DNA from 2 places in the Streptomyces sp. NBC_01017 genome. Region 2 is predicted to be linked to the other one. Evidence: riboswitches for the same ligand, from Rfam matches in the RefSeq annotation. Region 2 holds a riboswitch; the other holds the start of a gene.

Region 1 (3,400 bases), 5.0 Mb from region 2:
GTGGCGACCGAGCCCTGCGCCTCCATGACCGCGACCGGCGCGAAGTTCTCGGAGGCGATCATCTCCAGGGTGGACTGCTGGCGCTCCAGCTCGGCGTCGAGGGCGGCGGCGATCGCCGGGTCGAGCTCGTGCAGGGGCGTGTTCAGAAGCGACTTGTCAGACATAAGGGGTGTAACTCCTCAGCCGGCGGTGTGGGCGACGTACTCATCGGCGGAGAGCAGGTCGGCCGGCTCCTCCGTGATGCGTACCTTGAACAGCCAGCCGCCCTCGAAGGGGGCCGAGTTCACCAGTGCCGGGTCGTTCACGACGTCCTCGTTGATCTCGGTGATCTCGCCGGTGACCGGGGAGTACAGGTCCGACACCGACTTGGTCGACTCCAGCTCGCCGCAGGTGTCACCCGCGGTCACGGTCGAGCCGACCTCGGGGAGCTGGGCGTAGACGACATCGCCGAGCGCGTTGGCCGCGAACTCGGTGATGCCGACCGTCGAGACGCCGTCCTCGGCGGTCGACAGCCACTCGTGCTCCTTGCTGTAGCGCAGCTGCTGGGGGTTGCTCATGGCCTGAATTCTCCTGTACGCGCGGGAGTGGTGATGAAGGGGGGACCGCTGGAAACGTGCGTGAGCAGCGCAAATGTGCGCAGGCTCACCATTGGCCGCTGCCAGTCTCTACTTCTGGAGCTACTTCTGCCGCTTGTAGAAGGGCAGCGCCACGACCTCGTACGGCTCGTGGCTGCCGCGGATGTCCACGCCGACCCCGGCCGTGCCCGGCGCGGAGTGCGCCGCGTCGACGTACGCCATCGCGATGGGCTTGCCCAGCGTGGGGGAGGGTGCACCGGAGGTGATTTCGCCGATCACCTCGCCGCCCGCGACGACCGGGTACCCGGCACGCGGGACGCGACGCCCCTCGGCGATCAGGCCGACCAGGACGCGCGGCGGGTTCTGCGAGGCACGGTCGGCGGCCTCGGCGAGCGCCTCGCGCCCGACGAAGTCGCCCTCCTTCTCGAACTTCACCACCCGGCCGAGCCCGGCGTCGAAGGGCGTGAGGGAGGTGGTCAGCTCGTGGCCGTACAGCGGCATGCCCGCCTCCAGCCGCAGCGTGTCCCGGCAGGACAGGCCGCACGGGATCAGGCCGACGCCCTCGCCCGCCTTGGTCAGCGCCTGCCACAGCTCGACGGCGTGCTCCGGCTTCACGAACAGCTCGAAGCCGTCCTCGCCGGTGTAGCCGGTGCGCGCGATGAGGGCGGGGACACCGGCGACGGTGCCGGGCAGACCGGCGTAGTACTTCAGGCCGTCCAGGTCGGCGTCCGTGAGGGACTTGAGGATGCCGGGGGACTGCGGTCCCTGCACGGCGAGCAGGGCGTACGCGTCCCGGTCGTCACGGACCTCGGCGTCGAAGCCGGCGGCCCGCTCGGCCAGCGCGTCCAGCACGACCTGGGCGTTGGAGGCGTTGGCGACGACCATGTACTCGGTCTCGGCGAGCCGGTAGACGATCAGGTCGTCCAGGATGCCGCCGTCGGCCCGGCAGATCATGGTGTAGCGGGCGCGGCCGACGCCGACGGAGGCGATGTTCCCGACCAGGGCGTGGTTCAGGAGGGCCGCCGCGGCGGGGCCGGTGACGGTGATCTCGCCCATGTGGGAGAGGTCGAAGAGCCCGGCCTGGGTGCGCACGGCGTTGTGCTCGTCGCGCTCGGAGCCGTAGCGCAGGGGCATGTCCCAGCCGGCGAAGTCGGTCATCGTCGCGCCGAGCGAGCGATGCAGGGCATCGAGCGCGGTGTGACGGAGTTCTTCTGTACTGCTCATCGGACGGTTTTCTCCCAAGGCATGACGGGCGAGGTCGTTCCTCCCCATCTGTCATCGGAACCTGAGAGGTTCGCCATGACCGGCGAGGGCCAGGTCACGGCTTGCACCTTGGGTGGAGTCACGCCTCTTCTCGACGAAGAGGGGGACTCGCTTTTCAGATGTGCCTCGCCCGCGCGGTAACGGGGCCTGAGAGATTCAAGGGAGGGACTTGCTCCTTCGGCGCCCCAGCGATGGACTGCTGGGAACTCTCCCGCGCGGATTCAAACGGCCGGTATGCAGTTGGCGCGGACATCATTGCACGCCCGGCTCGTCTTCGGCAGGCCACGTCTGTAACGGGGTTGTGGCAGGAAGTGAACGAAAATGCGAGTGATCATCCATTACCTTCTCTTTACGCTCAGTGGGGATGGGGAATCCTGAACCGGAGGAGGACGATGACGGTGAAGCGCACCACGGCGTACGCCACGACGTCGGGCATCGCGCTGCCCAAGCAGCCCGCGGCCCCGGCCGTCGAGGCTCAGGGCACGCGCGTCGCACCGGTGGTCCGTGACCTCCGCGAGCGCTCCGGCCACAGCCCGCACGCGCTGCTCTTCGGCCCCGAGGACCTCGTCGTGATCACGGGGCTGCCCGGCAGCGGCAAGTCCACGCTGATGCGGCGGACGGTGAAGGGCGCCCGCATCGACTCCCAGGACACCCGGGACCGCTGGGCCGCCCGCATGCCCCGCTTCCTGCCCTACACCGTCTACCGCCCCCTGGTCCGACTCGCGCACTACGCCGGCCTGCGCCGCGCCGTGCGCTCCGGCAAGGGCGTCGTCGTGCACGACTGCGGTACGCAGGCCTGGGTGCGCGCCTGGCTGGCCCGCGAGGCCCGCCGCCGCGGCGGCACCCTGCACCTGCTGCTGCTCGACGTCGCCCCGGACACGGCCCTGGAGGGCCAGCGCGAGCGTGGCCGGGGCGTCTCGCGGTACGCCTTCCTGCGCCACCGCAGGGCCGCGGCCCACCTCCTGCGCTCGGTGGAGAAGGGCCATCTGCCCCCGGGATGCGGCTCGGCGGTGCTGATCGACCGGGAGGCGGCGGGCGTCCTGCGCAGGATCGGGTTCACGGGCTGACCGGCCGAGGACCTGTACATGACGGGCACCCGCTAGCCTTTTGAGCCACAGCAGCGGTTCACAGCAGGCGGTTGAGAGTAGATGGACTTCCCAGCGGAACTCCCCGCGGACTTCCCGGCAGGGGCACACCTCCACTCCCACGGCGGGTGGCCCGGCAATGAACTGGAGGAGGTGCTCTCGGCCTCCCTCGGCCTTCCCTCGGCCGGCGGCCGGATCATCGAGGTACTGGGCCGCAGCTTCGTCTGGGTGCCCCTGCCCAGCGGCGGCGGCCCGTCCAGCGGCCCGCTGGATCTGCCGACGGTGGAGATCGAGGGCCAGGCCTACGTGCCGGTCTTCAGCTCCGAGGAACAGTTCCGCCAGGTCGTCGGCTCCCACATGTCGTTCACCATCGCCCCCGCGGTGGAGTTCGCCCGTGGTCTGCCGCCGCAGGTGGGCATCGCCGTCAATCCCGACGGCGTGGTCGGCGCCCCGCTGCCCCCGGCGGCGGTGGCCGAG
Region 2 (3,400 bases):
GTTGAGCTTCATGGTGCAGGAGCCCAGCGGGATCATGCCGCGGTCGAGCGCGTAGTCGCGGTCGGCGAGCCTGCGCAGGTAGCGCAGCATCGCGGTCTCGGAACGGTGCTGGTGGAAGACGGGGTGCGTGAGGACCTCGTCGCTGCGCAGCAGCCCGCCCGGAAGGGCGTCCTCGGCTCCCTCGTCCAGCGCCTCGACATCACCCTCGACCCCGAACGCCGTCCATACGGCACCCAGTTGGGCCCGCGTGGTGGTCTCGTCGCAGGCGAGGGACACGTGGTCGGCGTCGACGAGACGCAGGTTGACGCCGTTCTGCCGGGCGGCGGCGACAACTTCGGCGGCCTTCTCGGGCACCCGCACGGTCAGCGTGTCGAAGTAGGAACCGTGCACGACCTCGACACCACCGGCCGTGAGGCCCGCGGCGAGGACGGCGGCGTACCGGTGAGTGCGCCGGGCGATGCCGCGCAGCCCCTCGGGACCGTGGTACACGGCGTACATCCCGGCCATCACCGCGAGCAGCACCTGCGCGGTACAGATGTTGCTGGTCGCCTTCTCCCGCCGAATGTGCTGCTCACGCGTCTGGAGGGCCAGCCGGTACGCCCGGTTCCCGTCGACATCCACGGACACACCCACGAGCCGCCCGGGCAGGCTGCGCGCGAACTTCTCGTGTACGGCCATGTAGCCGGCGTGCGGCCCGCCGAAGCCCATCGGCACGCCGAACCGCTGTGTCGTCCCGACCGCGATGTCCGCCCCGAGCTCACCGGGGGACTTCAGCAGCGTGAGCGCGAGCAGATCGGCGGCGACGGTGACGAGGGCGCCGAGCTCATGGGCCTGCTCGATGACGGGCTTGATGTCCCGTACGACGCCGGAGGAGCCCGGGTACTGCACCAGCACGCCGTTGATCTCACGCCCGGCGATCTCGGCCGGAATGCCGTCGCTGAGGTCGGCGACCACGACCTCCACGCCGGTGGGCTCGGCACGGGTCTCGATCACGGCGATGGTCTGCGGAAGCACATCCGCGTCGACCAGGAACAGCCCCTTCTTGTTCTTGCCCATCCGCAGCGACAGGGCCATGGCCTCCGCCGCCGCGGTCCCCTCGTCCAGCAGCGAGGCACCGGAGGTCGGCAGTCCGGTGAGGTCGGCGACCATGGTCTGGAAGTTCAGCAGGGCCTCGAGCCGTCCCTGCGAGATCTCGGGCTGATACGGCGTGTAAGCCGTGTACCAGGCCGGATTCTCCATGACATTGCGCAGGATGACCGGCGGCGTGAAGGTCCCGTAGTACCCGAGCCCGATCATCGGGTCCAACACCTGGTTGCGATCGGCGAGCGAGCGCAGCTCGGCGAGCACCTCGGCCTCGGTACGCGCCCCCGGCAGTTCGAGGGAGTCGGCGTTCTTGATCACATCCGGCACCGCGGCGGCGGTGAGCTCGTCGAGCGAGCCGTACCCGACCTGGGCGAGCATCTTGGCCCGAGCCTCTTGATCAGGACCGATATGACGCTGCTCGAACGGAATACCCTGCTCGAGCTCGGAGAGCGGAATGCGATGGGCGGTCATTGCGGAGGCCTCCTGGTCTGACACGACCTTCGAGGGGCACCACGGCGCGGGTACCCGGACGGCCTCCCCCTCTGTCATCTCAACCTGAGAGCTTCACCGGGGCACCACAAGGTGCCCGGTTTTCACCGTCGGTGAGAGCGGAGGCCATCGACACCCGCCCTGCTTTCCAGAGTGACCTCGTCCGTGCGGTACGTGTGCCTGAGAGATTCCGGGGAGGATTTGCTCCTTCGGCGCCTCCGGATGGTTCCCGGAGGACTCTCCCGCACGGGGTCAGCAGCCGGTAGCCAGCCTACCAGCGGGGTCAACGCACGGTCCTTCGAGTGGCCGCGCTCACCAATGTGCCCTTTCGTAGTGCTTACGGATGAGTTGCGACCAAGTGGAGGGCCCGTGCAGACCGACATCGATCCGCGCAATCTGATCGGCCGCAAGGCCTTCGACCGCAACGGCACCAAGATCGGCACCATCGACGAGGTCTACCTCGACGACGCGACCGGAGTGCCGGAATGGGCGGCGATACGCACCGGCCTGTTCTCCCGGGACGCCTTCGTCCCCCTGGAGCCCAGCGATTTGGTCGAGGGCAGCCTCCACGTCCCCTTCGACCGCGCCCTCATCAAGGACGCCCCCGATTTCGGCGTGGGCCGCCACCTCTCCCCCGAACAGGAACTCCAGCTCTACCACCATTACGGCCTCGACGTAACGGCTCCGCCCCCACCCCCTGACCGGGACTTCGGCAACCTGGCAACCACGGAAACCCCGGACGACAACGGCCCCCGCACATCCCACCCTCACTCCTGAAGACGCCCCCGCCTTCCACCGCACATCCCCCAGCCCGCACAGTCACGCCCACCTCCGGCCCGCCCGCACGGCTGACACGCCGCCTCCGCGCGGTCGAGTTCTCCTGCCCAGCCGCACCCCATCGCAACGCAACGCCGCGGCGGCGCCCACACGGCAGCCGACCTCATACAGCTGCGGGCAGTCGTGCCGCTGGGGCGGCACGGGAGCGGCACCCCGCAAGCGCGGGCGAGCGACCCACCTCTTACGGCAGCCGCAACGCCGGGCGCCCAGGAAGAACCAACCGCACGTCCGGTTCAGCCCGCCCACGTCCTACCCGGGCACCACGGGCGGCGCCTCCCCCACGCCCCCACAACCCCGCTCCCTTTCCCGTCCCAGGAAACCGGCCTCCACCCCTAAAACCCCACCAACCCCATGCCCGCCGCCTTCCGCATCTCCCCCATCTCCCGCAGACACCCCACGTCTCTCCCGCACCAACGGCAACGGATCCGCCGCCTCCAACCCCGGATCGTCGACCCGAAACGTCCGCACCCGCCCCGGCCCCGACGCCTCAGGTGTCTCGAACCGCACAGTCACCCGCCCCAGCCCACTCCCCTGCACCCATCCGTGCCCGTGCTCGACGTGCCGCACATCGTGCCCCGCCACCCACCGCCGCTCGACGGACAGCGCAGCCTCCCGCTCCGCCAAGGGCTCCTCGGGGGCGCCCTCCTCGCCGTGCTCGACCCGCTCCCCCGCCACCTGCGCGAACAGATCCTCCTGCGTGTAGTCGGCCAACCCGGTGACCCCGACCCCCAGCAGCCGTACCCCACCCGTCGTGTCCACGGAATCCAGCAGCCGCAGCGCAGCCTCGCGCACCACACCCGGGTCGTCCGTCGGCCCACGCAACGTCTCGGACCGGGTCAGGGTCGAGAAGTCGTACCGACGCACCTTCAGCACGATGGTCCGCCCGGACAGGCCGGCCCCCCGCAACCGCCGAACACAACGATCGGCCAGGCGCTGCACCTCCAGCCCCACCCGGACCCGGTCATGAATGTCCACGTCGTACGTGTCCTCG

Evidence for each region. A riboswitch is a leader RNA that binds a small molecule or an ion and turns the genes downstream of it on or off. The one in region 2 is predicted to bind glycine.
Region 1: linked by a shared signal. The riboswitch ahead of gcvT (glycine cleavage system aminomethyltransferase GcvT) and the one ahead of gcvP (aminomethyl-transferring glycine dehydrogenase) in region 2 are both predicted to bind glycine.

The regions. Positions count from the first base shown of each region.
Region 1 covers NZ_CP108683.1:3,744,721-3,748,120, reverse strand. Annotated here, with positions in the region: gene glyA (serine hydroxymethyltransferase) at 1-164, opposite strand, end outside; gene gcvH (glycine cleavage system protein GcvH) at 180-557, opposite strand; gene gcvT (glycine cleavage system aminomethyltransferase GcvT) at 678-1,799, opposite strand; glycine riboswitch at 1,964-2,062, opposite strand; gene OG331_RS16980 (AAA family ATPase) at 2,231-2,905, shown strand; gene OG331_RS16975 (enhanced serine sensitivity protein SseB) at 2,987-3,400, shown strand, end outside.
Region 2 covers NZ_CP108683.1:8,759,005-8,762,404, reverse strand. Annotated here, with positions in the region: gene gcvP (aminomethyl-transferring glycine dehydrogenase) at 1-1,554, opposite strand, end outside; glycine riboswitch at 1,731-1,827, opposite strand; gene OG331_RS40210 (PRC-barrel domain-containing protein) at 1,942-2,349, shown strand; gene OG331_RS40205 (DNA polymerase IV) at 2,659-3,400, opposite strand, start outside.